DNA from 2 places in the Rossellomorea sp. GAMAL-10_SWC genome. Region 2 is predicted to be linked to the other one. Evidence: a T-box and tRNA genes for the amino acid it is inferred to sense, from the RefSeq annotation. Region 2 holds a T-box; the other holds one or more tRNA genes.
What was found. A T-box is a leader RNA that pairs with one kind of tRNA and senses whether it is charged. The one in region 2 lies ahead of V5E38_RS07295 (glycine--tRNA ligase), so its partner is inferred to be a tRNA-Gly.
Positions count from the first base shown of each region.

Region 1 (16,990 bases), 1.7 Mb from region 2:
ATTTGGAAGATTTTGTAGGAGGAACAATCATGACAAGAACAGATGGAAGATTAAATAATGAACTTAGACCAATCGAGATTATTACTCACTATACTAAGCACGCAGAAGGTTCAGTGCTGATCAGTATTGGTGATACGAAGGTAATTTGTAATGCAACAGTTGAAGACCGTGTACCACCATTTTTGAGAAACAGTGGAAAAGGTTGGATTTCAGCTGAATATTCAATGTTACCTAGAGCTACTCAAGAGCGCACAATACGTGAATCATCTAAAGGTAAAGTTACTGGTCGAACAATGGAAATTCAACGATTAATAGGAAGAGCGTTAAGAGCAGTAGTTGATTTAGAGGCACTTGGTGAAAAGACAATTTGGATCGATTGTGATGTAATTCAAGCAGATGGAGGAACACGAACTACTTCAATTACTGGTGCATTTGTTGCAATGATGCTTGCTTTTGATAAATTAATTAAAATGGATAAATTGAAATCGTATCCTGTAAAAGATTATTTAGCAGCAACTTCAGTTGGTATTTTAGATGACCTTGGACCAGTACTAGATTTATATTATGTAGAAGATTCAGCTGCAAGTGTTGATATGAATATTATTATGACTGGAAAAGGACAGTTTGTTGAACTCCAAGGAACTGGTGAAGAAGCAACATTTTCAAGAGAAGAATTAAATGAGTTACTATCTTTGGGTGAATTAGGCATCAAATCTCTAATTGAAAAACAAAAAGAAGTGTTATTACAAGAAGGTATTAAATTTCAATAATCATTTCGAGGAGAGGCTTTAGGGATGGAAACAATCATTATTGCGACAAATAATAAAGGCAAAGTGAAGGATTTTGAAGCACTTTTTAACCCGATGGGATTTCAAGTTAAGTCTTTAAAAGACTTTCCTGAAATTCAAGAAATTGAAGAAACAGGAACTACATTTGAAGAAAATGCGGTTTTAAAAGCTGAGTATTTAGCGAGTGAGTTAAATACACCAGTCATTGCAGATGACTCGGGTTTAATAGTGGATGCACTTGAAGGTAGACCAGGCGTTTATTCTGCCAGGTATGCTGGATTACATAAAAGTGACGAAGATAATTTACAAAAAGTATTAAGTGAACTAGAAGGTGTTTTTCCTGGGAAAAGAACTGCGCGATTTTATTGTGCTTTAGCTTTAGCGGTTCAAGGTAAAGAAACAATCACTGTTTATGGTACAGTTGAAGGATATATTGCCAATAAAAAAAGAGGAACAAATGGTTTTGGCTACGATCCAATATTCTTTTTGCCAGAATTAGATAAAACGATGGCTGAATTAACAACAAATGAAAAAGGTGGTTTAAGTCATCGCGCAAATGCAATTAAATCATTAATGAATGTTATAAATAAAGAAGATAAAGATTTTTTATTTAGAGGATCAAATTAATGAAAGTACTAATTGTAAGTGATAGCCATGGATTGACAAAACCATTGCAAGAAATTGGCGAACGATATCGTGACAGTGTAGATTTAATGATACACTGTGGAGATTCGGAATTAGAAGTAAATGCTAAGGAACTAAAGGATTATAATGTTGTAAGAGGGAATTGTGATTTCAGAGGAGAATTCCCTGAAGAATTTATTCACCGTGGGAATGAATATACAATCTATGCAACACATGGTCATTTACATGGAATAAAACAGTCATTACAAAAGCTGTATTATCGTTGTAAAGAAGTTGGAGCAACAATTGCTTGCTTCGGTCACTCACATGTATTAGGAGCCGAAGTAATTGATGATGTGCTATTTATTAACCCTGGCAGCATTTTATTACCGAGAATGCGAAAAGAAAAGACATATGCTATTCTTGAAACAGTTGATAAGAAAGCTAATGTTACTTTTTATAATACAGATGGAACAGTGCTTAATACTACTTCATTTAAATTATAATGAATTAATGGGGGTTAGTAGCTCATACGCTACTAACCTTATCTAAAACAAAAAAATTCGGAGTACTAAAAGCCGGAAAACCTTAATAAACTAAGGTAATTATACAACTTTAAAATTTTTTCCTTTATTTTGGAAAAAAAGTTTTGAAAAAGTGTTGACTTTAATTTCCATAACGACTATACTAAATTATGTCGACAGGGTGATGTCGCAAAGAAACGAAAAAGAAATAACAAATATGCGGGTGTAGTTTAATGGTAAAATAGAAGCCTTCCAAGCTTCGGTCGTGGGTTCGATTCCCATCACCCGCTCCATATGTCCTGGTAGCTCAGCAGGATAGAGCAACGGCCTTCTAAGCCGTCGGTCGGGGGTTCGAATCCCTCTCAGGACGTCCAAAAGACACTTGTTTTACGAAATGTAAAATAAGTGTCTTTTTTTGTATTTTAATTATTTTTAATGAAGGAACTTTAGAAATAATATGATGATTTACGTTTACTATATAAATTAGGATGGGTTCTTATTAATTAATAGAAGTCTTAGGTCATCATTAAATTTATACTAGTTATGTTATTCTAGTATAAATAAAAGAGTGGAGTGATATAAATGAATGAAAATGAATTTTGGAGCTTAATATCCAAAATGCATATTGTTGAAGAACCGTATGAATGGGTAATAAATCATTTAGCTAAACAATCAGAGGAAGAGATAGCTAGTTTTGAAATTCATTTTGAAACTTATTTTTCCAAAGCGTATACTACAAATCTTTTAGGAGCTGCATGGATCATAATGGATGGCTGTTCTGAGGATTCATTTGTACATTTTAGAGCTTGGTTAATTGGACAAGGAGAACAAGTTTACAAGAAAACGTTAAATGACCCAGATTATTTAGCTGAATACATCTTTCCAATTTATGAAGAAGAAGGACTTACGCCCGAATTGGAAGATATGTTAGATCTAGCTTTACAAGCGTATACAATCAAGCGTAAAGGCGATGATGATTGGGATGATCAATTGTGGAATGAGTTCAATTCATTAATAGAGAGTAAAGGCTATGATTATCCTGAACAACAATTAACAATCGATTGGAAATCAAAAGACGAACTAAAAGCTAAGTTCCCAAAGCTATGGAAAAGATTTGGCAATAAACCGTTAGGGTACTAAAGCTAAAACAGATTCATTCATACACGTATCTTTAATATTTTAAATAATTTTAATTCATGATACACTTTTTCATAACTAGTTTGTGCAGGAAATAACAAATGTTAGGGGAGAGTAACATGGAAGACAATATTGTCTTTTTTCCTAAACTGAAGGATCGGATAATAAATTTAGGCAAAAAAGCATTAGAAGAAAAAAATTTTAGTAAAGCTTTAATGTTATGTAATCAATTAAAAGAAATGAATGAGCATAATTCACAAACAGAACTTGCTGCAGTCGCGTGTCTTTTAGAAGGAAATCAGGCTAAAGAAGCTAAGGAAAGATGTGAGGATTTAGTTTTCGGGCCTTTTGAGAGTGATGAAGCAATTGAAGTGTACATAAGCATTTTATTTCAATTAAAAGAATATGAAGAATTACAAAAAAATATAAAAAAATTACTCACTCAAAAACGGATTGATGAAAATCAGATGGATAAGTTTCAAGCGATGCTCTCATTATCAAAGAAAGTAATTTCAGATCGTGAAGGCATTAAGGGTGAAGTTCTTAATTTACATAAAATCGTTGAAAATTCTGAGCCGATTGATAAGCAACTTGAATTAATTAATGAATTAAGAAGTTTAGATTGTAATCTTGTTATCGATCAAATTAGCGAAATATTAAAAAGCACCAAAGCAAATCCATTAATTCAAAGTTTTATTTTGTTTATTTTACAAGAACAATCAATCGATAAAGATTTTGAACTTAACAAAGTAAACCAAAGGATGATTTGGAATACATCGGTTTCAGTCGATGAACATAAAATCTTTGTAGATGCTATATTAAAAAAATTAAGTGACGTATTAGAAAGTGAAGACCCTTCTGCTTTCGAAATCGCAAAAACACACTTCCAACACTTTATAACAATTTACTTCCCGTTTATCCCAATGCCAGCGGATATAAATACATGGGCAGCCTGTTTTTATTGCATAGTCCAACAATTTTTTGATCGTAGTGTAGATGAAGAGGAACTAAAAGACTTATTTAATGTAGAATATTTTCCAGTAAAAAGTGCAATTGCTTTAGTAAAACGGTTTGAAGATGAAGGATATTTTAATTTAAAATGACATGTCAGACTGTTGACAAACGCTCGCTTTCTTCGTTGCTTCGCCTATCTGCGGTGCTCATTACCGCTTAAGGGTAACTCCGCTCCTCACCAGGCTTCGCGCCTCGAAAGACAAGCGCTTGCAATCAGTCTGACAATCAAGTTTGTAGAACTTTTCTTTACACTAATTTTAATTTAAAATAAATAGTTGGAAAAAACATAGATGTTCCATTTGGGCTTCTATGTTTTTTTATGTAAAAAAAGGTATTTTAAAGTGATGGAAGCGGAGATAAAACCGATTTTTATTTTTGAGCGAATTCGAAGATGGACTTAGGTAACGCCTTACGGAAAGCGAGCAATAAGGAATGAAAGTCATCGTTTATTTTTTAAAGGAACTAAACTGATTTAAAATTCAAAATTAAAAAACCCTAATATTTTCTCCTTATAAAAATAGGAAATATTGAAACAAAAAAGGAATGTGTTATAATAGAATGGTTGTAACGACTATTTACTTAATTATACATGCATTTTCTTTATTAAAAATGGACAGGCATGTATAGTACGAAAATACGTAAACACATATATTTTTTTAGATAATTTTGGAGGGAACTAACAATGACTGCTAAATGGGAAAAATTAGAAGCTAACGTTGGTCTATTAACTGTAGAAGTTGAAGCTTCTGAAGTAGATAAAGGTTTAGATGCAGCTTTCAAAAAAGTTGTTAAAACTATCAATGTACCGGGATTCCGTAAAGGAAAATTACCTCGCCCAATTTTCGAACAAAAATTTGGTATTGAAGCACTTTACAATGATGCTTTAGATGTAATTTTACCAGAAGCTTACAGCAAAGCTGTTGTAGAGGTTGGTATTGAGCCAGTTGATCGTCCAGAAGTTGACGTTGAGCAAATGGAAAAAGGTAAAACTTTAATCTTCAAAGCAAAAGTTACTGTAAAACCTGAAGTAAAATTAGGCGAATACAAAGGCTTAGAAGTTGAAGAAATGGATGCTACTGTAACTGACGAAGACGTACAAGCTGAATTAACTACATTACAAGAGCGTCAAGCTGAGTTAGTAGTTAAAGAAGATGGTACTGTTGAAAACGGTAATACAGCTGTAATTGATTTCGAAGGTTTCGTTGATGGCGTAGCTTTCGAAGGTGGAAAAGGTGAAAACTATCCACTAGAAATCGGTTCAGGTTCTTTCATTCCTGGATTTGAAGAAGCGTTAATTGGCGCTAAATCTGGTGTGGAAACTGATGTTAATGTAACATTCCCAGAAGAATACCACAGTGCTGAATTAGCAGGAAAATCTGCTACTTTCAAAGTAACTGTTCATGAAATCAAAGCGAAAGAACTTCCTGAGTTAAACGACGAGTTTGCTAAAGACGTAAATGACGAAGTAGAAACTTTAGAAGATCTTAAAGCTAAAATTAAAAATGATTTAGTTGAATCAAAAAAATCTCAAGCTGAAGGTAGTTTACGTGATGCTTTAGTTCAAAAAGCAGCTGAAAATGCTGAAATCGAAATCCCAGACGTAATGTTCGAAAGCCAAGTTGACCGTATGGTTAAAGACTTTGAACAACGTATTGCACAACAAGGATTAAACTTAGAGCTTTATTACCAATTCACTGGTACTAAAGAAGAAGATCTTCGTGCTCAAATGCGTCAAGATGCTGAAGCTCGTGTAAGAATCGACTTAACAATCGATGCGATCATCGAAGCTGAAAAAATCGATGCAACTGAAGAAGAAATGAACGAAGAATTAGCTCGTTTATCTGAAATGTACAATGTTCCTTCTGAGCAATTAGTAACTATGCTAGGTGGAACTGACGCTGTACGTGATGATATTCAAATCCGTAAAGCTGTTGAATTATTAGTAGATAGCAGAAAAAAATAAGCGTTAAATAAACATATATTGACTTAAACAAGGCGCGAGATTTTTCGTGCCTTGTTTTTAAATAAAGAAATATTTGGTAAAGTGAACTGTTTCCTTTAAAATATACATATACATATGTTAGAATCTGTTATACAGATTTTAAAAAATAATTGTGGCTATACTAAAAATAATTCTTCAAAAGAAGGATTATTAGCTTTAGATTAGAATATATATATTCTAAAAATTTAAACAATTTTAGAGTAGTAATTAATTGCTTTGTTTATTTTGTATGCTATTATATAGCTACAAGATACATATTTTTTTCGATTACATACATATTGAGTGTTTTTAGAAATTTTTAGAGGGAGTGAACATATGTTCAAATTTAACGAAGAAAAAGGACAGCTAAAATGTTCGTTCTGTGGGAAGTCACAGTCTCAGGTTAGAAAATTAGTTGCAGGACCTGGTGTATATATTTGTGACGAGTGTATTGAGCTTTGTACTGAAATTGTTCAAGAAGAGCTAGCAAAAGAAGAGGAAGTAGAATTTAAAGACGTTCCGAAACCGAAAGAAATTTGCGAAATTCTTGATGAATACGTTATTGGACAGGACAATGCTAAAAAAGCGTTATCTGTTGCTGTATATAATCACTACAAACGTATTAATTCAAATAGCAAAATTGATGAGGTTGAGTTATCAAAAAGTAATATTGCAATGATTGGGCCAACTGGTAGTGGTAAAACATTATTAGCTCAAACTTTAGCACGAATTTTAAATGTACCATTTGCGATTGCAGATGCAACTTCATTAACTGAAGCTGGATATGTTGGGGAAGATGTTGAAAACATTCTTTTAAAATTAATCCAAGCAGCTGATTATGATGTAGAACGCGCTGAAAAAGGTATTATTTATATCGATGAAATTGATAAAGTTGCTCGTAAGTCTGAAAACCCTTCAATTACACGTGATGTGTCAGGTGAAGGTGTTCAGCAAGCACTTTTAAAAATTCTTGAAGGAACAGTTGCAAGCGTACCCCCTCAAGGTGGTCGTAAGCATCCACATCAAGAATTCATTCAAATTGATACGACAAATATTTTATTTATTTGTGGTGGAGCATTTGATGGCATCGAACAAATTATCAAACGCCGTTTAGGTAAAAAGGTAATTGGTTTCAGTGGTGATTCTGAAAAGAGCGATTTAAGCTCAAAAGAAATCTTAAACCACGTATTACCAGAAGACTTATTACGCTTTGGTTTAATTCCGGAGTTCATCGGTCGTTTACCAGTTTTAGCTAATTTAGAGCAACTTGATGAAGCATCATTAGTTGAAATTTTAACTAAACCAAAAAATGCTTTAATTAAGCAATATCAAAAATTACTAGAGCTTGACCAAGTTGAACTTGAGTTTGAGGATAACGCATTAACTGAAATTGCTAAAAAAGCAATTGAGCGTAAAACTGGAGCTCGTGGACTACGTTCGATCATTGAAGGGATTATGTTAGATATTATGTTTGAATTACCTTCACGTGAGGATATTCAAAAATGTATTATCTCAGCAGAAACTGTTAAAACTGGTGCAGCTCCTAAGCTTGTACTAGAAGATGGAACAGAATTAGAGTTAAAGAAAAAAGCAAATAAATTAGCTTAAGTAAAGAACCAAATGCATTTGCATTTGGTTTTTTATTTTTGTCTTTTTTAAGTGATTTTTTTAAAATCTTTCTTAATTGCATAGGAACTTTACTCGGTAAACCTTTTCTTTAATTTTTAAAATTTGGTTTATCCTTCCATTTAGAGGGCGATACTAAAATTAATTTCTACTTCAGTGGAGGGGTAAAGAATGAGTTTAACAACTATTATCTTATTAGCTCAATTAGCATTAGGTACAATCGTTGCATTGTATTTTATTCATTTATTAAAAGGTCAACGAACAACTAAAGTTTCGATTGACAGGGAATCTAAAAAAGAAATGGAGCAGTTACGTAAATTAAAGTCAATCTCATTAACTGTTCCGTTAGCAGAGAGAGTTAGACCAACAACTTTTGATGATATAGTTGGCCAAGAGGATGGAATAAAAGCGTTAAAAGCTTCACTATGCAGTGCTAATCCTCAGCATGTAATCATTTATGGACCGCCTGGTGTCGGAAAAACGGCAGCGGCTAGACTGGTATTAGAAGAAGCGAAAAAGAGCCCGAATACACCTTTTAAACAAGATGCAGTATTTATAGAATTAGACGCTACAACTGCTCGATTTGATGAAAGAGGAATTGCGGATCCTTTAATCGGTTCAGTTCACGATCCAATCTATCAAGGTGCAGGTGCGATGGGGCAAGCAGGTGTTCCTCAACCTAAAAAAGGAGCAGTAACCGATGCGCATGGAGGGATTTTATTTATTGATGAAATTGGCGAGCTTCATCCAATTCAAATGAATAAAATGCTAAAGGTACTTGAAGACCGTAAAGTAAAATTTGAGAGTGCTTATTACCAAGAAGAGAATCCTTCTATACCAGCACATATTCATGAGATTTTTAAACACGGTTTACCAGCAGATTTCAGATTAGTTGGTGCAACAACAAGATCACCAGAAGATATACCACCGGCAATTCGTTCACGTTGTTTAGAAATATTTTTCAGAGAATTAGAACAGGATGAAATTCAAGCAGTAGCTAAACGATCTGCTGAAAAAATTGAATTGAGCCTATCAGAAAAAGCCTTAGAATTGGTAGGTACATATGCAAAAAATGGTCGTGAAGCGATTAACTTAATCCAGTTAGCTGGCGGAATGGTTTTAACTTCTGGACGAAAAGAATTAGTAGAAGATGATATTGGATGGGTTGTTTCTGTAAGTCGATTATCACCAAGACTTGTTAACAAAATTCCTGAAGCTCCAACAGTAGGATTGGTGAACGGTTTAGCTGTTTATGGAGCAAATATTGGTGCGTTACTACCGATTGAAGTAATTGCAATGAAAGCAAAAGAAATCGGTAAAGGTTCAATTACAATTACTGGAATTGTTGAGGAAGAAAGCTTGGGTAATCAAGCTAAATCCATTCGAAGAAAAAGTATGGCAAAAGGCTCTTTAGAAAATGTTACGACAATCTTACGAAAAATTGGTGTACCAATCGATGACTTTACGATTCACATTAATTTTCCAAGTGGCGCATTAATTGATGGACCATCTGCAGGGATTGCCATGGTAGTTGGTATTTTTTCAGCGGTTAATAATGTTCCAGTATTAAATACAATCGCATTGACTGGCGAAATGAGCATTCAAGGTGATGTAAAACCAGTTGGCGGTGTTCCAGAAAAAGTAAAGGCAGCTGTTAAAGCAGGAGCAACTAAAATTGTTGTTCCGAAAGAGAACGATCAAGCAACATTACATCAATATAAAGATGTAGAAATATTAGCAGTAGATCGCATAGAAAAAGTTCTCCATGAAGTCTTTAAAGATAATTGGAAATTTGAACTACCAGCTGAAACAAAAACTGATTTCCAGCAATTAACATTGTTTGAAGAGAATCAATCGCAATCTATGTAGATAAAAATAAGTGTTCGAATCATTTCATTTTGAATAAATAAAGAATACAAACTATTTTTGCATTCTATTTTTCAATGAAGTGATCGAACACTTTTTATTTTGTAGAAATCCATTCTTTATGATTTAATCTTATTACGAGCTTTACTTCGTATCTTTAGTCAAAAATAAGATAATAGCTAAACAGTTGTTGATTGATTATGTAGCTTCTTTATTTTCTTTTAATGCATTTCATTGTAAATGATATATATGTTAAGGTAAAATAACTAAATAGAATGAAAAACATGGAGGTGTAACGTAATGAATGTTACAAAAGAAAAAGTTGTACCCCTCCTACCTTTAAGAGGAATTAGTGTATTTCCTGCCACTATTGCACATCTAGATGTAGGAAGAACGAAATCGATAAAAGCTATACAAGAAGCTGATGAGTTAGATCATTTAATTTTTGTTGTTACTCAAATAGATGCAGATACTGAAAATCCAAAGTTAGACGAATTGTACCAATTTGGAACTTTAGCTAAATTAACACAAAAAATTACACTTCCAAACGGCACTGTTCGTATTACTGTTGAAGGATTACACAGAGGAAAAATCAAATCAATTATTGATCAAAATGATTTCTTAACTGCAAAGGTAGAAGAATATCCAGATGTAGAAGATGAATCTAAAGAGCTTCGTGCTTTAATGAGAACTTTATTGCAGCATTTTAAACAATACAGTAAATTATCAAAGCGAATTTTGCCAGAGACAATTGCTTCAATTGTTAAGCAAGACCGCCCAGGTAAACTTGCAGATGCAATGATCGATTCAATTCCATTAAGGGAAGAAGAAAAACAAAAAATATTAGCAACAATTGATGTTACTGAACGAATACATATTATCTTAAATTTCCTTCAAGATGAAAAAGAATTACTTAAGCTTGAGGAAAAGATTGGCCTACAAGTTAAGAAAAATATTGATAAAACTCAAAAAGAATATTTCTTAAGAGAGCAATTAAAGGTTATTCAACGCGAACTAGGTGATCGTGAAGGTAAAACTGAAGAAGTTGATAAGTTTTTAACAAAAATCGAAGAGGCAAATATGCCTGAAGAAACAAAGGAAGTAGTACTAAAAGAGTTAGCTAGATATGAGAAACTACCTCCTAATGCCGCAGAAGCAGGTGTAGTTCGTACATATTTAGATTGGATGGTAGCTCTACCATGGTCTAAGCAAACAGAAGACACATTGGATATACATCGTTCTGAAAAGATACTGAATAATGAACATGAAGGTCTTGAAAAAGTAAAAGAGAGAATATTAGAATATCTAGCTGTTCAACAACTTACGAATTCACTTCGTGGTCCAATTTTATGTTTAGCGGGTCCTCCTGGAGTTGGTAAAACATCTTTAGCGAAATCAATCGCAAACGCTTTGTCTAGAAACTTTGTACGCGTTTCTCTAGGTGGCGTAAGAGATGAATCAGAAATAAGAGGACATAGAAGAACATACATTGGGGCTATGCCAGGTCGAATTATCCAAGGTATGAAGAAAGCAGGAACAAATAACCCTGTATTCTTACTTGATGAAATTGATAAAATGTCGAGCGATTTTAGAGGGGATCCAGCATCAGCAATGTTAGAGGTTTTGGATCCTGAACAAAATCATACATTTAGTGATCATTACATCGAAGAGCCATTTGATTTATCTCAAGTTTTATTTGTCGCAACTGCAAATGATTTATCAACTATTCCAGGTCCATTACGTGATCGAATGGAGATTATTACTTTATCCGGATATACTGAACTTGAAAAAGTTAATATAGCTAAAAAGCATTTATTCCCTAAAAAATTAGCGGAGCATGGCTTAAATAAATCTACTGTACAAATTCGTGAGAGTGCATTGAGTGCAATTATTCGTCATTATACACGTGAAGCAGGAGTAAGATCATTAGAGCGAGTTCTAGCGACACTATGTAGAAAAGCTGCTAAGTTGATTGTTTCAAACGAAAGACAAAAAATAATATTTACCGATAAAAATATTGAAGAATTTTTAGGTAAGAAAACATTCTCTTATGGTCAAATGGAAAGTGAAGACCAAATTGGTGTAGCTACAGGTTTAGCGTATACTGCATTTGGTGGAGACACACTTTCTATTGAAGTATCACTATATCCTGGAAAGGGTAAGCTAACTTTAACTGGTAAGCTAGGGGATGTAATGAAGGAGTCAGCACAGGCTGCATTTAGCTATATTCGCTCAAAAGCAGAAGAGCTGAATATTGACCAAAATTTCCACGAGAAATATGATATTCATATTCATGTTCCAGAAGGTGCGGTTCCAAAAGATGGCCCTTCAGCAGGTATAACGATGGCAACAGCATTGATTTCGGCATTAACAAATAGACCAATCCGTAAAGAGGTTGGAATGACTGGTGAAATCACATTACGTGGTCGCGTATTACCAATTGGAGGATTAAAAGAAAAAATGCTTAGTGCGCATCGTGCAGGTTTAACGACTGTTATCATACCTAAAGAAAACGAAAAAGATTTAGAAGAGGTACCACCAATGGTGAAAGAAGGTTTAACTGTTATACCTGTTTCCCATTTAGATGAAGTGCTTGCGCATGCAATAGTAGGAGTGAAAAAATGAAAGTAACAACAGCGGATATTGTCATTAGTGCAGTCCGACCAAATCAATATCCAGATACACAATTTCCTGAAATCGCTTTGGCAGGTCGTTCAAATGTTGGGAAATCTTCATTTATAAATAAAATGTTAAATCGTAAAGCCTTAGCCCGAACATCATCAAAACCTGGAAAAACGCAAACATTAAATTTCTTTCTAATTAATGAACAGCTTTTCTATGTTGACGTGCCAGGTTATGGTTATGCTAAAGTTTCCAAAAAGGAACGAGAAGCATGGGGTAAAATGATCGAAACATATATTACATCTCGTGAGCAATTAAGAGCTGTTATTTTATTAGTTGATCTACGTCATTCACCTACAGAAGATGATGTAATGATGTATGATTTCTTAAAGCATTACCAAATCCCAGTCATTATAGTAGCAACAAAAGCAGATAAAATCCCTAAAGGAAAATGGGATAAACATGCAAAAGTAGTTCGTGAAAAGTTACAGATTGAAGAAGGGGATGAATTAATTTTATTCTCATCTGAAACTGGTATGGGTAAAGAAAAAGCATGGTCAGTAATTGATCGTATTTGTAAATAAAAAACCTGGTGGAGAACAATCCACCAGTTTTTTTATGTTTCAAACCTTTCCCTTCTTGCCTTTAATTCAATTCTCATCTGAGAGTGGACTAAAAAGTACCTTATAGAATAGAAATTTAAAAATGTCTAATCCAAATGTTAGTTTTGTTTATAAATAGAAAAAACAGGCTCGGGGAATTGAAAAATATTTCCAATTTTTGCCATTTGATTGAACAAAAGTTTTAAAAGAAATCTAAATATATATAGATTCAATCTCTAAAGAAAGTTCATTATTCATATGACTGAAAATAATTATTTAGGAAATATTTACCTTTTATTTCCAATTTTTAAACTGTAAACTATTACTTAGTTATTTTTTAGGGAGGAAAGGAGAAAAATGAGTTTTTCCCTCTAGAAACTATAGAAGCTATTACTGTGTTTTTATCCTCTACAATGTTTTTTACATTATTCCGCAGTCTATGGAACACCAAAACCATCATCCCTTAACATGTTTCAAATAAACACTTGGGAGCCAAACAAGAGATACATTAGTTTGTAAACAGAAATACATGACTAGTATGTTTAAAAAGTAAAGAATCTTAAATATTCGTGACGACTTCTTACTTTTTAATTTACAGTTATTTCTGCATTCGTATTGTTTGGTATATATAACACAACCATCACATCCTTTTGTTAGCTACCAACTAGTTGCATTACAAAATAACACTTATAAGGAGTTGATTTAATAAGTTATCTGTAAAATTTAGACAATATTTCTTTGGAATAGAACTACGATATCGTATTTAGGTTATTACTATTTTAATAGAGGAGACTATTATGATGGCGAATAAAGTGAGAATACTAGTAAGTTTTTTATTGATCTTTGCATTGATTCTTAGCGGATCTGGGCAAGCGGTGTATGCCCAGAGTAAAAACGATGCTAATCAAGGGGGAAATACAAATTCTAGTGAGCGAAATGTGAAGCAGTGGTTAAGCGAATATGAATTCTATGAGGACACTAGGATAGCAAAAATCTATGATCAGACAGCAATAAATGAATTAAAGCGCCTCGTACCAGTCATAAAAGAAACGAATGCTAAGTTTGATTCCAAACTGATAATGCAAATTGATGAAACTAGAGACTTTAAACAAAGGGATATAAATGAACTTGATACACTTCAACAATTAATTAAAGAATATGAACAAGCTGTTCAAGAGGAATACATACAAGAGGTGATACTTAAAAGTGATCGGCTTTTGGAAATCAAACATAAGCTAACCATATGTTTATGGGGGTATGTAACAAAAAACGACTTTAATGTACCAACTGAAGTATTACTTTCAGATATACTCTTTAATTTTTATTTATCTGATAAAATTGTCAATAAAAATGCTATCGGCATCTTAAAAGATATTTCGGATCAAGTAGAACACAATGGAAATAAACTAAAAGCTCATTTGAATAACGCTGTGAAAATGTCTGAAAAAGCAAATGGATTTCTAGAAAAAGATCTTGCAATCCCTGCAGCAAAATCTTATCAAAATGCATATAAACAAGTTTTATTCGGACTTGAAAAAGCTGGCTATTCAGTTAACACAAAATTCTTTGAATCTACTTCTGACACGGATGGCGACTCTATAACAGATGGAATAGAATTCCTAGAGGGAATGAATCCATTTAAAAAAGATACTGATGGTGATGGATTACAGGATAATATCGAATACGAGGTTAGATCATTTCTTTCCCCGACAAAATATGATTCAGATCAAAATGGTATAAGTGATGCAGATGAAGATATCGATGAAGACGATCTAAGTAATAAAGATGAGCAAGCTTTTCAAACTAATTTAATTAAGGGGGATTCAGACCAAGATGGTCTAACTGATGGATTTGAAGTACATCAGTTCGATTCATTACCTAATACACTTGATACAGAAAACGATGGGTTAAGTGATGGAGATGAATATGCACTTAAGACAAATCCGAATGTTAAAGACAGCGACAATAACGGAGTCGAGGATTCAAAAGAACTCTATACACAATCAATTAGTAAATCATTAATTCAACCTGATAAATCAGAAATTAAAAGCGTAGAAGTTGAGTTTAGAACAAGTGATAATATTAATAAAACGACTAGAATTAGTAGCACAAACAATATAAATATTAAAACAACTAATTTACAAGGTATTATTGGATCTCCTGTTAGCATCAATACGCACTCGAAATTTGAAAAAGCAAGTATTAAGTTTACGTACGATGAAACGAAACTAGGAGACACATTGGAAGATGATTTAGCCATTATTTGGTACAACGCAGATGAAGAAATGTTTGAAAGCCCTCAAGCTGTGTTAAATACAAGTGAAAATACAATAAGTGTGGAAACTACTCATTTTGGAGAATTTATGGTTGTTGATAAGACAAAATGGTTGGAACTTTGGAGTAGAGAAATAAACTACTCAAAACCTAATGTCCTAAATGAAATGCTGTTTCAAAAAAGTACAATGAATACAGGCGTAGAAAATTATCAAGCTGCAAGCAACGAGAAATCAAGTGGCATTGTTACTAGCGATGATTCAGACGACGGAGGGACAGATCCAAAAGATTCCGATGGGGATGGCTTATATGACATCTGTGAAATTGAAGGAATGAAAACACCATACGGTATAATTTACTCAGACCCTAATAAGAAAGACAGTGACGGAGATGGATTAACCGATGGGCAAGAAATGGGGCAATTAAAATCATTTACGATAGAAATTTTTGGCATTAAAATTCATTTTGAAGGTTTCTTTCCAACGAGTTTCCCAGACAGAAAAGATAGTGACGGAGATGGAAAGTTTGATAAAGAGGATTTGAAACCTTTATACGCTGATTATTCCGATACAGTAGTGTTTCAGTCAGATAGACCAGAAGGCTATGATGAAAATGGAAATGTAGCGAACGATATGACAACAAATGATTATACAGAAGATGAACTAAAAGACATTAGCTGGATGTTCAGACTTCAATTACTTGAGTCTTATTTCCCAAATATACTCTTTTCTGAGTTTAAAGATATGTCGACAAGCTTATTTTCAACGGGAGATATGGAAGACGTTGTTTTAGATATGATTGATCATTTTAAAGATGGAACTGGAAAAGAATATAGAAACCAGACTTTAACTAATGAAGCGAGTGAGCATGAAACAACGAAATCCTATATTGAATTTGTCAAAAGTGCCTTAGTTGATGAGCTAAAGAATAATGGAGGTAATTTGACCGCACTTAAGTTTGATAAAAGTACAAAGAATACAAATGAATTTTATAATTTTGTACAGAGAAATGCTAGTTATCCGACGTTTAGCACATGGGGTGATCGAGTAGGTGGACTTACAATTACAGTAAATGATACTTGGGGAAATACCATCACCGTAAAAAACTATTCTGTAGAGAATAATCACTTTAAAGGAGTTATGCGTGTTCGTTTATATGATCATTTCGGGTTGGATCAGCCAGATGTTGAGAAGGTGTATGTCAACCTAGCAGGATTCCGTTCTTGGTTTGTCTTACAGCATTATGATGATTATGATGGTAAATATAAGCCATTTGTTACTGTAATGGAAATGGATGTACCATTTGAGGGGAATTTAAGTGACTAAGTTAAATTATAAAATGATAGTTTTAATGTTTGTTATATTCATACTTTTATTATACTTAATTGGATGTAATAAGAATGAGGAATCAAGTGGTGAAATAAAGATTTTTGAAATTAACAACACAGAAGAAATCCTTGGTAAAAAGAATGAAGAAGATGTGCTGGTTAAAAAGCATTTTATGATTCTAAATCCACCAAAAGATCTAAATAAATTGAAAGAAATAATTGAAAAATACAGTAAGGAACATCCAGTTGAAGAAGAAAAGAAAGATATAGAAGGCAAAAATAGGATTTTTGATATGTCCTTCTATAGGGAAAGTAAGGATTTGCCAAGAGACTGGGAGCCTGATGAAAGTTACATGAATACAGATCGACTAGAACAGCATAAGAATGATCTAATTGCATATATAGTTTGGTCAGATGCGAAACCACAAAAAGAATACAATGTATATAATAAAAATAAGGAAGGTCAGATAAATAAAAGGATGCGTTTTATGGAAGATCAACTTATTAAGTGATAAATGATTGATACACTAGTGAATAAAGAAATGGAAATTGTGAAATTTGAACTGGAACATTCATTATAGACTGTGGACCGCTATCGCTTATAG
Region 1 covers NZ_CP144911.1:3,181,106-3,198,095, reverse strand. Annotated here, with positions in the region: gene rph (ribonuclease PH) at 30-770, shown strand; gene V5E38_RS15870 (non-canonical purine NTP pyrophosphatase) at 795-1,415, shown strand; gene V5E38_RS15865 (metallophosphoesterase family protein) at 1,415-1,918, shown strand; tRNA gene V5E38_RS15860 (tRNA-Gly) at 2,156-2,229, shown strand; tRNA gene V5E38_RS15855 (tRNA-Arg) at 2,233-2,306, shown strand; gene V5E38_RS15850 (DUF4240 domain-containing protein) at 2,519-3,076, shown strand; gene V5E38_RS15845 (hypothetical protein) at 3,193-4,176, shown strand; gene tig (trigger factor) at 4,770-6,050, shown strand; gene clpX (ATP-dependent protease ATP-binding subunit ClpX) at 6,405-7,676, shown strand; gene lonB (ATP-dependent protease LonB) at 7,866-9,563, shown strand; gene lon (endopeptidase La) at 9,861-12,185, shown strand; gene yihA (GTP-binding protein) at 12,182-12,766, shown strand; gene V5E38_RS15815 (DUF3289 family protein) at 13,585-16,383, shown strand; gene V5E38_RS15810 (hypothetical protein) at 16,376-16,897, shown strand.
Region 1: it has a tRNA-Gly gene. The T-box ahead of V5E38_RS07295 (glycine--tRNA ligase) is inferred to sense a tRNA for this amino acid. The anticodon was not compared.

Region 2 (16,990 bases):
TTGGTGAAGTGACTCGACCTGTAATGGGTGTAGGCTTAAAATCACTTGATGAAATACCGCAATTTAATATCGAAGAAACATTAAAATTACCTGGTTCTGTGACAAAAGGTGCAGTTGTTACACATGTTGATCCAAATACTCCTGCTGCTAAAGTTGGAATGAAACAATTAGACGTTATCGTTGCACTTGATGACAAACCAGTAAGTGACGTAATTACTGTAAGAGAATACCTATATTCACACAAAAAAGTTGGAGATAAATTAAAGATTACTTATTACCGTGACGGTAAATTAACTAATTCAACTTTAACATTAGCTTCTAGTCAATGATTTGACAGGCCATTGACTTAGGAAATATGATAAAAGAATAATAAATAAGCGAAAAGTTTAGTATGTAACATATATTTGATTTTTTAAACTGATTGAAAACGCTTGTCTTTCGAGGCGCGAAGGCTGATGAGGAGCGGAGTTACCTAGACAGGTAATGAGCACCGCAGTAAGGCGAAGCAACGAAGAAAGCGAGCGTTTTTAACAGTTTGAAGCGCTTATTTATACAGAAAGAAAGGGTGATTAGCAAATGAGTAAATACCCATCAAGAGAAGAAATTGGCAAGATTTTAAAATCAAGTAAAGTAATTGCAGTTGTTGGATTATCAAAAGACCCGTCTAAAACGTCTTATATGGTAAGCAAGGCAATGCAAGATGCTGGATATAAAATTATTCCAGTAAACCCAACAGTTGATACGGTATTAGGAGAAAAAGCAGTAGCGAGTTTAACCGAAATAAATGAAAAAGTTGATATTGTAAATGTATTTAGAAGACCTGAACACCTATTACCTGTAGCACAAGAGTTTCTTAAAATTGATTGCGATGTTTTCTTTGCACAGCTTGGAATTGAAAACGAAGAAGCATATCAATTGTTAAAGGAAAATGGTAAAACAGTCATTATGGATCGTTGTATTAAAGTTGAGCATGCAATGACAAGATAGGCCGTTAAAAAAGCTCACTGTTTCAGACTGGCCATCCAGACGCTCGTTTTCTTAGTTGCGTTGCCTGGCTATGGTGCTCATTACCGTGCTCATTACCGCTTAGCGGTAACTTGCCCCGTGCTTCAAAAATCAAGCGCTTTCAATCAGTCTGTAAATTAAATTTTTAAATCTGGCTCACTGTTAATCAGTGAGTTTTTTTAACGGAAGATCGAGTAGGGAATAAGAACATTAAGGTAATCGAGAAATTGTACTGATGTACATCAAAATAGATTAGCAATTAAAATGCCAGTTTGCATTAACTTTAAAATTGAATTTGTAAGTTAATTTATCAATTTTCAACTTTAAACCTGCATTTTCTTGATACAAAAATCCAGCTTTTTATGAACTTGTCCGATTTTTTTTTTCATGTTCGACTTGTAAGTTAGCAAAAAAACCATTAACATGAACGATTAGAAGAAACATTTTATTTATAATATGATATAATGGAACAAATGTTCTTATGTAAGTGTTTAGTTAGAAAGGAGAAATGGTGTTGGCAAAGAATGAAACAACATATAACGAAGATGCGATACAGGTACTAGAAGGTTTAGAAGCTGTACGTAAACGACCTGGAATGTATATTGGCAGCACAGATAGTAGAGGTCTGCACCATTTAGTTTATGAAATCGTAGATAACTCTGTAGATGAAGCATTAGCTGGTCACGGGACTCAAATAGATGTGGTTATTCATAAAGATAATAGCTTAAGCGTAAAAGACCATGGTCGTGGGATGCCTACTGGAATGCACAAAATGGGAAAACCAACTCCAGAAATTATTTTAACTGTATTACACGCAGGTGGTAAATTTGGACAAGGCGGCTACAAAACAAGTGGTGGTCTACATGGTGTTGGTGCATCAGTAGTAAATGCTTTATCAAAATGGTTAACAGTTGAAATTCACCGTGAAGGAACAATTTACAAGCAACGTTTTGAAGATGGAGGTAAAGCAGTAACTTCATTAGAAATCATTGGTAAGACAAGACGAACTGGGACGACGATCCATTTTAAACCAGATCCAACTATTTTTAGCACGACAAATTTTAACTTTGATACTTTATGTGAAAGACTTAGAGAGTCAGCATTTTTATTAAAAGGTTTAAAAATTACAATTAAAGATGAACGACATGATGCGTTTGAAGAGTTTTATTATGAAAACGGTATCGAAGCATTTGTATCGTATTTAAACGAAGAAAAAGAAGCATTACATCCTGTTGTATTCTTTGACGGATTACAAAATAAAATTGAGGTTGAATTTTCGTTCCAATTTAATGATGGATATTCGGAAACGATGCTTTCATTCGTAAATAATGTTCGTACAAAAGATGGTGGTACGCACGAAGTTGGTGCAAAAACCGCTTTAACAAGAGCATTTAATGAATATGCAAGAAAAGTAAGTCTCTTAAAAGAAAAAGATAAAAATCTAGATGGAGCGGATATTCGTGAAGGATTAGCTGCAATTATATCAGTACGAATTCCTGAAGAGCTGCTTCAATTTGAAGGACAAACAAAAGGTAAATTAGGTACTAGTGAAGCAAGATCGGCTGTTGACTCAGTTGTTTCGGATCAATTAGCTTATTTCCTGGAAGAAAATCCAGACATTGCAACTTCATTAGTAAAGAAATCTATTAAAGCTTTTCAAGCTAGAGAAGCTGCAAGAAAAGCACGTGAAGAAGCAAGAAGTGGTAAAAAAAGAAAACGCTCAGAAACTTCATTAAGCGGTAAGCTCACACCTGCACAGTCACGTAACCCACAGAAAAATGAATTATACCTAGTTGAGGGTGATTCAGCTGGTGGAAGTGCGAAACAAGGCCGTGATCGACGTTTCCAAGCAATCTTGCCTTTACGTGGTAAAGTTATCAATACCGAGAAGGCAAAACTAGCTGACATAATGAAAAATGAAGAGATTAATACGATTATTCATGCGATTGGCGCAGGAGTAGGTAGTGATTTTGATATTGAGGATGTTAACTATGACAAAATCGTTATTATGACCGATGCTGATACAGATGGAGCGCATATTCAAGTACTTTTATTAACATTCTTTTACCGCTATATGAAGCCACTAGTAGAAGCTGGTAAAGTTTATATTGCCTTACCTCCTTTATTCAAAGTAAGTAAGGGTACTGGAAAAAAAGAAGTAATCGAATACGCTTGGTCAGAGGTAGATCTACAAGATGCAATCAAAAAAGTTGGTAAAGGGTATATGATTCAGCGTTATAAAGGACTTGGTGAGATGAATGCTGACCAACTTTGGGATACAACGATGGATCCAGAAACGAGAACACTTATTCGTGTGAAAATTGATGATGCCGCAAGAGCGGATCGTCGGGTAACTACATTAATGGGTGATAAAGTTGAACCTAGACGTAAGTGGATTGAATCGAATGTAGTATTTGATTTAGATGAAGAGGATAAAATTTTAAACAATGAGCAAGTTGAAGTAGAGTCGGAAGGGAGCAATGTCTGATGCAATCATCGGAAAAATTATATAATATCCCTTTAGAAGATATAATAGGTGACCGCTTTGGTCGATATAGTAAGTATATTATTCAAGAACGAGCATTACCTGATGCTCGTGACGGATTAAAGCCAGTTCAACGCCGTATTTTATATTCAATGCACGTTGAAGGAAACACGCAAGACAAGCCTTACCGTAAATCTGCTAAAACAGTCGGAAATGTAATTGGTAATTACCATCCTCATGGTGATACTTCTGTTTATGATGCAATGGTACGACTAAGTCAAGATTGGAAATTAAGAAATGTATTAGTTCAAATGCATGGAAATAACGGTAGTATTGATGGAGACCCGCCAGCAGCTATGCGTTATACGGAAGCTAGGTTATCAGCAATAGCAAGTGAACTATTGAGAGATATTGATAAAGAAACAGTTGATTTTGTGCCAAACTTTGACGATACGAGTTTGGAGCCAGTTGTTTTACCATCAATGTTTCCAAATTTATTAGTCAACGGTAGTACTGGAATCTCTGCTGGATATGCAACTGAAATACCTTCGCACCACCTTGGAGAAGTAATCGATGCGACGATTATGCGCATTGAAAATAAAAATTGTTCAGTAGATGAATTAATGACCGTAATCCACGGTCCTGATTTTGCTACTGGAGGGATTATTCAAGGTGTAGATGGTATTAAAAAAGCTTATGAAACAGGAAAAGGAAAAATCATTATTCGAAGCCGAGTTCATACCGAGGATTTACGTGGTGGAAAACAGGCATTAATTATTACAGAAATTCCTTCAGAAGTGAATAAAGCGAATTTAGTAAAGAAAATGGACGAGGTTCGTCTTGATCGAAAAGTAGATGGCATTACGGAAGTACGCGATGAAACAGATCGTACAGGACTACGTATTGTCATTGAACTGAAAAAAGATGCAAATAACGAAGCGATTTTAAATTATTTATATAAAAATACTGAGCTTCAAATACCTTATAACTTCAATATGGTTGCGATTTATAATCGTACACCAAAACAGATGTCATTACCGGCAATTCTTGATGCTTATATTGAACATCAAAAAGAAGTCATTACAAATCGTTCAAATTTTGATTTAAGAAAAGCGAAAGCTCGCCAACATGTTGTAGAAGGTTTAATGAAGGCTTTATCGATTTTAGATGAAGTGATTACAACAATCCGTTCTGCAAATGATAAACGCGATGCAAAAGATAAGTTAATCGCTCAATTTGAGTTTACTGAACTACAAGCTGAAGCGATTGTTATGTTACAGTTATATCGTTTAACAAATACTGATATTACTGCATTACAAGAAGAAGCAGATGAGTTAGATAAAAAGATTAAACAGCTAGAAGCAATTTTAAACAGTGAAGCAAAATTATTGTCAGTTATCAAAACAGACTTAAAGAAAATTAAGTTAAAATATTCAGACGACAGACGTTCAACCATTCAAGAAGAAATTGAAGAAATTAAAATTTCTAGAGAAGATATAATTGCTCAAGAAGACGTCGTTGTCACCGTTACAAGTGAAGGATATGTTAAACGAACTAGTCCAAGATCATATTCAGCATCGAATGGTAAAGATTACGGTATGAAAGAAGGCGACCGTTTAATTTATCAAATAGAAAGTACAACGACGGATACTCTAATTTTATTTACGTCAAAAGGTAACTATTTATATTTACCAATTCATGAAATGCAGGATATCAGATGGAAAGATATGGGGCAACATGTTGCTAATATTATTCCTATTGAACGAGATGAAGCAATTCTTTCTGCTACGGTCGTAAATAATTTTGAAGAAAATAAAGATTATATTTTATTTGTCACTAAAAATGGTGTTGTAAAGCGTACAAGTATACAGCAATTAAAAGTACAACGATATTCTAAACCACTTGTCGGTATGTCAATTAAATCTGATGATTCCTTAATTTTTGCTGGTGTCACTTCAGAAACTGATCAAGTGTTATTGGCTACAAGTTCAGGATACACATTGTTATTTAATGTTGAAGAGATTAGTATTCAAGGCTTAAGAGCTGGTGGAGTTAAAGGAATTAACTTAAAGGATCATGATTTTGTTGTTTCTGCAGACACAATTAGTAATGAAGTGAAAGAAATATTCTGTGCAACACATCGAGGGGCAATTAAAAAAATGAAACTCGATACGATCTCTCAAAGTTCAAGAGGTTCCCGAGGTGTTAAAGTACTACGAGATTTAAAAAATAATCCTCATTTGCTAATTGGGGTATACGTAATAAATGAAAATGATATGTTTGCTTTATTAAGTAAATCTGGTCAATTTGAGACAGTTGACCCAACTGATTTAAGAAATAGTGATCAATATAGTAATGGATCATTTGTTATGGATACAGATGATTCTGGTGAAATAAAGACGATCATTCGATATAAAAAAGAAGAAAATAATTAAAATTAGGCCTATTCCAAGCTTTTTGGAATAGGTTTTTTTGTCGAATTTGTCGAAAAACGCAAAATGATACTAGGAAAATATTTTTTAAGGATTAACCTAGTAAAACACATTGAAATCTTTTAATTTTATATTTCAGAAATAAGGAAAATAGGTTTTTTATGTTTTTTTAATGGGAATAATTACCTAAAATAACAATGAATCGACAGAATTGTCGAAATATTTTGAATCAAAAGAACTTGTCTAACGAAAAAATATAGCTTACTATTTTCTTAAGAATTTTAAATTTTCAAAAAAATAGGTTTTTAAGGGGGCGTACATATGGTTTTTAAGAAGGGGTTTGCAATTTTAGCATCAGTATCGTTAACTGCGGGTATTTTAGCAGGCTGTGGTAGTAATAGTTCAAAGGATGGGAACCAAGTCATTAAAATTGCAACAAATACACCATTATCTGGTAATAATGCAATTTTAGGTGAGTCCATTAAACTTGGAGCACAGCTTGCATTAGAAGATCAAAAAGCAGCATTCAAAAAATTAGGCTTTGATTTAAAGATAGTGCCTTATGATGACCAAGGGGATCCAAAAAAAGGTGTAGCAAATGCTGAGCAGTTAGCTGCAGACAATAAAATCCTTGGTGTTGTTGGACACTTAAACTCTGGTGTAGCAATTCCTTCTTCTGTAAAGTATGAGAAAGACCATATCGTAATGGTATCTCCTTCAAATACTGCAAATGAAGTAACTGATCGTGGATTAGGAGTAGTTAACCGAATTTGTGCTCGTGATGACTTCCAGGGTCCTGCAGGTGCAAATTTCGCTGTTAATACTTTAAAAGCTAAAAATATTTTTATCATTCAAGATAAAACACCTTACGGAACTGGTTTAGCAAATGAATTCAAAGCTGCTGCAGAGAAATTAGGCGCTAAAATTTTAGGTGAAGAAGGGATCTCAATCGGAGATAAAGACTTTAACGGAGTACTAAACAATGCAATTGCGAAAAAGCCTGATTTAGTATTCTTCGGTGGACTTTATGCTGAAGGTGGAATTTTATTAAAACAAGCTCGTGAAAAAGGATTAAACATCCCATTCATGGGTGGAGATGGAATGGACTCTTCAGGTTTAGTTGATATTGCTGGAGATGCTGTTAAAAACTTCTATTATACTTCGGTAGCTGGTGATACGTTAAAAACAGATAAAGGTAAAGCTTTTGCTGACGCTTATAAATCTAAATTTAATAAAAACATTGAATCGTTCTCATCTTACGGATATGATTCTGCTGGTGTTTTATTAGAAGGATTAAAAAATGCGATCAATGATAATAAAGGAAAAACGCCAACTCGTGAACAAGTTGAAAAAGCAGTACGTGCAATCCAAGATTATGATGGTGTAGTAACGAAGGTGGGCTTCGACGATAAAGGGGACAACAAATACGCGAAAGTATTTATTTATACGTTTAAAGAAGCTAAATACCCTGGTACTCAAGAAGGCGAAGTTACTAAACCATAATTAGAAACAAACCCTACCAGTCTTAAAGAAAAGAGTATCCTGTAAAATGTGATACTCTTTTTCTCTCAATAAGATGAGAAAATTGTAAAATCTTGGAAATTAATAGGAAATAAACTACATTATTTATAGGAGGTCTTATACATGAATGAAGTAATCCAAACACTACCTCAAGTTCTAATAGACGGTCTTGTTTTAGGAGCAGTATATGCAATCGTAGCACTCGGTTACACGATGGTTTATGGGATATTGGAACTAATCAATTTTGCACATGGTGAAATATTTATGGTGGGTGCGTTTATTGGTACTGCGGTATTAATTACATTTACTGGTTTAGGTTTATTAAGTAGTTTACCTGCAATTATCGTGTTAGCAATTGTTTTAATAGTAGCTTCATTAGCAACTGGTTTCCTAGGAATGGGGATCGAAAGAGTTGCGTATCGTCCATTGCGAAAAGCACCAAAGTTAATTACATTAATTACAGCAATCGGTATTTCATTTTTACTACAAGATATCGTACGTTTTATTGCTGAATTAAAAGAAGGAAATTACATTATTACTGGCCCATCACTATTTTCTGGACAACACCAAATTAAAACTAGCTCAATTCTTTCTTCATTTGGAAATGCACAAATTAAATCAGCATCAATCATTATTTTAGTCGTTGCAGTTGTAATGATGATTTCATTAGATTACTTCATCAATAAAACAAAATGGGGTACAGCAATGCGTGCAGTTGCACAGGATCGTGAAACGGCATCATTAATGTCTGTAAACGTTAATAAAGTCATCTCTTTAACATTCTTTTTAGGTTCTGGATTAGGTGGTGCAACTGGCGTACTATTTGCATTACAGTACAGCACTATTGATCCGTATATCGGTTTTATTTTAGGCTTAAAAGCATTTACAGCTGCAGTATTAGGTGGAATCGGAAATATCCGTGGTGCAATGTTTGGCGGTTTATTAATCGGTGTAATCGAAGTATTTGCAGCAACAAATTTATCAACTTTAACTCATGGCATTTTCCCATCAGAATATAAAGATGTTGTTGCATTTGGAATTTTAATTCTAGTTCTAATATTCAAGCCAGAAGGTTTATTAGGTAAACCTGTAGCTGAGAAAGTGTAGGTGAATTAGATGAAGAGCTTATTAAATGGGTTAAAACAATCAAATAAACTACAAGGTATGTTCTTAGGAGCTTATATCGTTGTTACATCATTAGGATTATACTTTTTGCAAGAATCGGTTACGGCATTTCTATTAATCTTGTTCTCACTTTACTTATTATATAAAACTAATTTTCCTGTCAAATTAAAATGGAGCATTGGAATCTTAGTTTTAACCGTGATCATGCCTTATGTTGCATCACAAGGTACAGCATTTGAATCATATATGGGTGTAGCGACTTTAGTTGGAATCTATGTTGCAATGGCACTTGGATTAAACGTAGTAGTAGGTTTAGCTGGTCTATTAGATTTAGGATTCGTTGCCTTCTTTGCAATTGGTTCATATACTTATGCAATTTTTTCGACTAAACAAGTTACGAATTTCTTACATTTTGATTTCCTTCCGTTTTCAGGAAACTCATTTTGGGTATTTATAATAATCGGTGGAATTATCGCTGCAATTGCAGGTGTATTATTAGGTATTCCAGTACTTCGTGTAAAAGGTGATTATTTAGCAATTGTAACACTAGGCTTTGGTGAAATTATTCGAATTGTATTTAATAACTTAGATAAACCAATAAATATTACTGGAGGAGCACAAGGTATTTCTTCGATTCCAGCTCCTACTATTTTTGGATTAGAGATTGATAATTCTGGGCAATTTTATTATGTCGTGTTAATTGTTTTAGCAATCGTCATTTTAGCTGTTACTAGATTACAAGATTCTAAGCTTGGACGTTCTTGGAAGGCGGTACGTGAGAATGAAATCGCTGCACAAGCATCAGGTATTCACTTAGTACGTACGAAATTAATAGCATTTGCAATCGGTGCATCTTTCTCAGGAATGATGGGAGTAGTTTTCTCTGCAAAGCAAATGTTTATTGACCCAACAAGCTTTACATTACTTGAATCGATTACGATCTTAGTAATGGTTATTTTAGGCGGAATGGGTAGTGTTCCAGGTGTTATCCTTGGAGCAGCACTTGTAACAATCTTAAATCTACAAGTTTTAACAGAAGTAACAAACTATTTAAACCAATTAACATTAGATGGAGTTATTAACTTACCACCAGCTCTATCGCCTTCTAAAATGCAACGTATGATTTTCGGACTTATTTTAGTACTTGCAGCAATTTTCAGGCCAAAAGGATTATTGCCTGCCAAAAATAAGGTTGTTCCAAAAGAAGACGTCGTAGATCAAACTGTCGTCGAAGAAAAAACACGCACAGTTTCATTTTAAGAGAGGAGGTTATCAAATGTTAAAAACAACGAATTTAACGAAAAGCTTTGGCGGTTTAACAGCTGTTAATAATGTAAATATTGATATTAAAGAAGGCTCAATTACAGCGGTAATTGGACCAAATGGGGCTGGAAAAACAACATTCTTTAATATGATTACAGGTGTGTACACTCCTAGTAGTGGAGAAATTATGTTAGGGAATGAGAGTTTAGTAGGGTTAAAACCACATACTGTTAATAAAAAAGGGATCGCGCGTACATTCCAAAATATTCGTCTATTTAATAGTATGACTGCTTTAGAAAATGTCATGGTAGGAATGCATCAGCATTTAAAGTATGGTGTTTTTTCAACAATTTTCCATTTACCTAAATTTAAAAAAGCAGAAAAAACGGCAATGAAAGAAGCATATAAATGGTTAGAATACGTCGGATTGGCTGAATTTTATAATGAGGAAGCATCGAGTCTATCATACGGTGCACAAAGACGGCTTGAAATCGCTCGTGCATTAGCATCTCAACCAAGAATCTTACTTTTAGATGAGCCAGCTGCGGGGATGAATCCGAAAGAAACGAAAGAATTGACTGATTTAATCTATCAAATGAGAGATGACCTTAACTTAACAATCGTCTTAATCGAGCATGATATGAAGCTTGTTATGGAAATATCCGAGTATCTATTTGTACTTGATCATGGCGAAAAAATTGCAGAAGGAAAACCACTTGAAATTCGAAATAATCAAAAAGTAATTGAAGCATATTTAGGAAAAAGTGCAGTGACTACTGCATAGTGAAAGGAGTACGAAAAGATGACGCTATTACAATTAAAAGATATTAACTCTTTTTACGGTGGTATTCAAGCACTGAAAAATATTAACATTGAAGTAAATGAAGGTGAAATTGTAACGTTAATTGGAAGTAACGGTGCTGGAAAATCTACTACTCTAAAAACGATTTGTGGCCAAGTTAAACCAAAATCTGGAACGCTGATTTATAAAGGTGAAGAAATAATAAAGCTACAATCTCATGAAATTGCCTTAAAAGGAATCGCCCATGTACCAGAAGGAAGAAGAATATTTTCTAAATTAAGTGTAAAAGAAAATTTAGAGATGGGTGCTTTCTCAGTTAAAGATAAAAAACTAATCGCTGCCCGCATGGAAATGGTATTTGATTATTTTCCAAGACTGAAAGAGCGTTTAAGCCAAAAAGGTGGTACGATGAGTGGAGGAGAACAACAAATGCTAGCGATTGGTAGAGGACTGATGATGGGACCATCCTTGCTAATGCTAGATGAGCCATCAATGGGTCTTGCTCCAATTATCGTTGAACAAATATTTGAAATCATTGAGCAATTAAATAAACAAGGAATGACAATCTTATTAGTCGAACAAAACGCTTACCAAGCATTACAAATTGCTCACCGCGGGTATGTAATTCAAACTGGTGAGATCCAAATGGTTGGTGAAGGAAAGACATTAATGAATAATGAAGAAGTGAAAAAAGCCTATTTAGCTTAATGAATCTGCAAATCAAAAATAGATAAAGGAAAAGGGATGTATCATGAGTCGGGTCAACTGACATATGAACATCTCTTTTTTGATGTGAATAAGTGTGAAAATTAATATAAAGAGTAGATATCTTGAGGCAATGATCATTTTAAGTCTATTTCCAGACTTATATAAAGATAAATGGCAGATTTGAATTAGTATTTTAGGGTTTAAGAAGAAATATGCTTGATTTACATTCGATCGTATCCACGATGAGCTAATAATTCAGTCGAGATACCTTTACGGGTATTTGTATTTTTTTACTTTATTTGCAGATTTGGTGATTTTAATTGCAGATACACTGATTTTATTTACAGTCCGCTATTCATTTGCAAGTTTCCAACGTTTATTTGCACTATTAAGTTTCTTATTTGCTGCTCTTTAAGGTTTATTTGCAGTTCAATTGGTCGGTACCTTACTAAGAATTTCCTAATAATATAAAAGAGGGAACCCCTTAAGGATTCCCTCATTAATAATGATTATTTATTAGAAATAAATTCCGAAACTTTTAATTGTTCTTCACTTGACGCATTGTTAATTGAAGATTGAAGTGATTCCTCTAGTAAACTACGATTCTTGTAAAAATCTTCATGTTTACTATTATAATAGTACTTCACTGCTTCTAAATCTGAGAAAAACTCTTTTCCAAGCTTTAGAAGAAATGTTACTGGAAGTCCTTCGATCACTACTGTATTTACATTTTTAGAAATTTCATTTACCGTACTGTTTGAAGTTGAAATCATTTCCTCGTTTAATTCTTTAACAAGTAATTGTTCGAACCCTTTTATTTTATTGTTTCTTTTGTTCACGATTCGCTTTTTGTTTGTCTTTAATAAACGAATGGAATGATGTTTATCAAGCAATACTGCTGAACGTTTCTTTTTCTTTAAAAAAATGCTGCTACTCAAAACTAGCACTCCCTTCTGATAGTATTGGTATATAAATAAAACAACTTTTCTATCATACCAATTAATGCTCATACTGTAAAGGTTTTATCTTTACATGAAGTATCCCTTGAAATATTCATAAAATTCACGGTATTTTTTTATCAAAATTGTTCATAATAATATTTGACTTAATCATTGTCACTTTGTTAAAATAACAACATATTATTTATTACATATAACGTTGACGGAAAGAAGTACCTAAAGATTATTTTGACTAGCGAATTGAGGATGGTGTGAGCTCAATCAAAACCTTTAGCGAAAGGCATTCCTGAGTTAATTCTTAAAGTGGACAATTTTTTTAATTGTCAACTAGGGTGGAACCGCGGGTGCATATACAGCTCTCGTCCCTAGGCAGAAAATGCCTAAGGATGGGAGCTTTTTTATTTCATTCTTGCATTTTCAAAAAACAATTGAAAATTGGAGGCAGATGAAATGTCAGAAAAAACAATGGATGTCGTAGTAAGTCATGCTAAACACAGAGGATTTGTATTTCCAGGATCTGAAATTTACGGTGGTTTAGCAAATACGTGGGATTATGGTCCACTTGGTGTTGAATTAAAAAATAATGTGAAAAAAGCTTGGTGGAAAAAGTTTGTTCAACAAAGTCCATATAATGTTGGATTAGATGCTGCAATCTTAATGAATCCACGTACTTGGGAAGCTTCAGGTCATATTGGTAACTTTAATGATCCAATGATCGATTGCAAAAATTGTAAAGCTCGTCATCGTGCTGATAAATTAATCGAAAATGCACTTGAAGAAAAAGGAATGGAAATAATCGTTGATGGTCTTCCATTTTCAGAAATGGCTAAATTGATTGAGGAACATAAAATTGCTTGTCCTGATTGTGGTAGCCATGATTTTACAGATATTCGTCAATTTAACCTAATGTTTAAAACATTCCAAGGTGTTACTGAGTCAAGTACGAATGAAATTTTCTTACGTCCAGAAACAGCTCAAGGTATTTTCGTAAACTTCAAAAATGTTCAACGTACAATGAGAAAGAAAGTACCATTTGGTATTGCTCAAATTGGTAAAAGCTTCCGTAACGAAATTACACCAGGAAATTTCACGTTCCGTACTCGTGAATTTGAACAAATGGAGCTGGAATTCTTCTGTAAACCGGGCGAAGAATTAGAGTGGTATTCTTATTGGAAAGAAACTGCTAATAAATGGCTATTAGCTTTAGGTATGAATGAAGAAAATCTTCGTTTACGTGAACATAGTGCAGATGAATTATCACACTATAGTAACGCGACAACTGACTTTGAATATAAATTCCCATTTGGTTGGGGCGAATTATGGGGCATTGCTTCTCGTACAGATTATGATTTAAAACAACATATGGAATATTCAACAGAAGATTTCACATATCATGATCCAATTACAAATGAAAAATACGTTCCATATTGTATCGAGCCATCATTAGGTGCAGATCGTGTGACATTAGCATTTTTAATTGATGCTTATGAAGAAGAGGCATTAGAAGATGGTACATCTCGTACAGTAATGCGTTTACATCCTGCATTAGCACCATATAAGGCAGCGATTTTACCATTATCTAAAAAATTATCAGAAAATGCACAAGAAGTATTTGCTTCTTTAGCAGAAGATTTCAATGTTGATTTTGATGAAACTGGTTCAATTGGTAAACGTTACAGACGTCAAGATGAAATCGGTACTCCTTTCTGTATTACTTACGACTTCGAATCAATTGAAGACGGAAAAGTAACAGTTCGTGACCGTGACACTATGGAGCAAACTCGTGTTGCAATAAGTGAATTACAATCATTTTTAGCAAATAAAATTAAATTTTAATTTAGTTTTTTGAAAAAAGGTGTCCTTTTGGACATCTTTTTTCATATATTTTACTAAAGCTTGTTTAAAGTTTAAGAAATTTACTAAAAATGGTAAAATAAAGGTATAAAATAAAGGAGGAGTTTAAATGAGGAGTTCAAATCCTATCTTAAATTCTGAACGATTAACGAAATCAAGACATGCTGCTAAAGCGATGACGATCGGTGGGACAATTGGTAAAACAATTATCGCATTAATCTTACTAATTGCAACAGCAGGATACTCATTTTATCTAACGGCTACTGGAACACTGAATTCTAAAGTGTTTATAGGATGTTTAATCGTTGCATTCATAATTGGGTTAGTAACATCTTTTTCTCCTAGAATTGCGCCAATTACTACACCTATTTATGCAGCAGTTGAAGGGATTCTAATTGGTAATATTTCAGCTGTTTACGAAGCAACATATGGGATGATTGTCCTACAAGCGGTTCTATTAACAATAGCAATTATAGCAGGAACATTAATTTGTTATGCTACTGGACTAGTTAAAGTAACCCACCGTTTTAGATCAAGTGTTTTCGGATTAACAATCGGAGTGTTTATCTTTTATTTACTAACGATGGTCCTTCAACTATTCCATGTTCCAATTCCATATATCCATCAATCTGGTCCAATCGGAATATTAGTTAGTTTAGCGATACTTGTGATTGCTTCATTAAATCTATTCTTGGATTTTGATCTAATTACGACAAGTGTTAGACAAGGTGCACCAAAAGAGTTCGAGTGGTATTGTGCTTTTGGTTTATTAGTAACAGTCATTTGGGTTTATATTGAAGCACTTCGATTCCTATCGAGGCTTCGCGATTAAATAATTTTAGTCAGTCAGACCTTACTCTCAAATGAAAGTAAGGTTTTTTACTATAGTTTGATTTGAATTCAATTATGATTAGATAGAATTACAATAGTGGAAAGTAGGGAAATAGATGAGTAAGAAAAAATTTGAAGTCTTTGAAAATGAAACAATTAATGATTGCTTAGAGAGAATGGAAAGAGAAGGCTATACACCAGTTAAAAGAATGGAAGTACCAATATTTTCAGAACAAATGATTAATGGAAAGGTAGAAATTGAACCGACTGGAAGAAAGATTGTATTTGAAGGCAAATTAAATACGAATTAATATGAATAAATATAATAATTTAATGGAATAGTAACCTTATATGAATAAAATGAGGTGAAAATATGCATAAATTAGCATGTCCACGCTGTAAAACAAACAAAAGTAGATTTTATTTAATCGAACAAAACCCAAAAGCAGTTAAATTAAATGCTCAAAGCGGAGATGTTGAATCAGAAGAATACGTTTCAAGTGGGCTAGATCCATTTTTTGTTCCATATAAAGGTCCAGAATATTTAGTTCAATGTGGAACTTGTGGTTTAATTGATCAAAGTGTAATGTTTGAAAAAACAGCAGATTCATTGAAATAATAAAATAAAAAAACTAAGTACAAAGGTATAAATAGAATAAAAATAAGATGACCTCTACAAAGATCATCTTATTTTTGTTGGATAGTTTTAGTTTTTCTTATTATAACGAGTATTTTAGAACCAATCTTTTTTCTTGAACCAGATCACTAATCCAATCACGATGATTAGCATGATCACCCAACAGTAATAATAACCATATTTTAATTGAAGCTCAGGGATGTGAACAAAATTCATTCCATATACACCGACGATGAATGTTAGTGGCATGAACACAATCGAGACCGATGTTAACATTTTCATCGTTTTATTCATTTTGTGTGAGTTTGTTGAAATATAACTTTCTCTAATGTCATTTGCCATTTCCCTGTTATCTGCAATGTCATCTAATAGTTTTAATAAATGATCGTAGACGATTCGCAATTTCTTTGTCGTTTCTTTGTCAATTTCAACGTGGGTTGAATTTAATATACGATAAATTAAATCTTTTGTAGGTTTAACTGTTTTTCTTACTTTTGATAACTTGCTTAATTGTGTTTTAATTCCATCGATCATGCTTAAATCGGAATTTGTTCCTAATTCATCAATCTCTTCGATGTCATCTTCAATTTTTTGGACGATTGGAAAGAATTTATCAACAATTTCATCAGAAATGTGATACAGGATTCGTTCTGGTTTTATTCCTTTTGTACTCTTTAATCCTTTTAGTTTGTTCCACACAATTTGTATCGCATTTGACTCCTCCCAGCAAAATGAGACGATGTACTTGTGGGACAAAAAGAGATCGATTTCAGCTTGTTCCATGTTCTCCTGCAATGATTGTAGAATGATAAAACGATAGCCATCGTAATAATCCATTTTCGGTCTTTCTTTATAACTTACACAATGCTTAATTGCTATTTCATCGAATTGGAATTGAGTTCGCAATAAGTCAATTTCTTCTTTTTCAGGTTTTCCAAAATCGACCCAAACCCAATCAATTTGTTCGGAATTTAATTCTTCAATTGATACATCAAACGCATGGGTTCCGTCCTTGTATACAGCCATCGTTTTGATCATTTCGGCACCCCTTTTTCTATTTAATTTTCTCCAAAATCAGTTTAACACAATATTCTCCATTAGTTTTTAAAAAAATTATGAGAAAGGATTAACGATTCACAAAAGATTGTTTCGTTTAAAATTGTAAAATTAGATTAGAATTGAAAAAGGTAGAGAAATAATAGCTGCTTTTCTTTCCTTAGTGGCGTAAAATAGTGAAAAGTGATAAAAAGTTATTTTGCGATCAAAAGGATCATTAACTTTGACATTTAGAAGTTTCTTTTGCAATTGGAGTACGGAATTTAAATTAAGTAAAAAATAAATTTAAGAAAACTTTGACTTTTTAGTAGT
Region 2 covers NZ_CP144911.1:1,493,257-1,510,246, forward strand. Annotated here, with positions in the region: gene V5E38_RS07245 (S1C family serine protease) at 1-329, shown strand, start outside; gene V5E38_RS07250 (CoA-binding protein) at 577-987, shown strand; gene parE (DNA gyrase/topoisomerase IV subunit B) at 1,520-3,493, shown strand; gene parC (DNA gyrase/topoisomerase IV subunit A) at 3,493-5,925, shown strand; gene V5E38_RS07265 (branched-chain amino acid ABC transporter substrate-binding protein) at 6,244-7,425, shown strand; gene V5E38_RS07270 (branched-chain amino acid ABC transporter permease) at 7,567-8,550, shown strand; gene V5E38_RS07275 (branched-chain amino acid ABC transporter permease) at 8,560-9,828, shown strand; gene V5E38_RS07280 (ABC transporter ATP-binding protein) at 9,845-10,615, shown strand; gene V5E38_RS07285 (ABC transporter ATP-binding protein) at 10,634-11,341, shown strand; gene V5E38_RS07290 (hypothetical protein) at 11,851-12,279, opposite strand; T-box leader at 12,491-12,670, shown strand; gene V5E38_RS07295 (glycine--tRNA ligase) at 12,751-14,136, shown strand; gene V5E38_RS07300 (Bax inhibitor-1/YccA family protein) at 14,264-14,986, shown strand; gene V5E38_RS07305 (NETI motif-containing protein) at 15,102-15,296, shown strand; gene V5E38_RS07310 (DNA alkylation repair protein) at 15,359-15,604, shown strand; gene corA (magnesium transporter CorA family protein) at 15,719-16,660, opposite strand.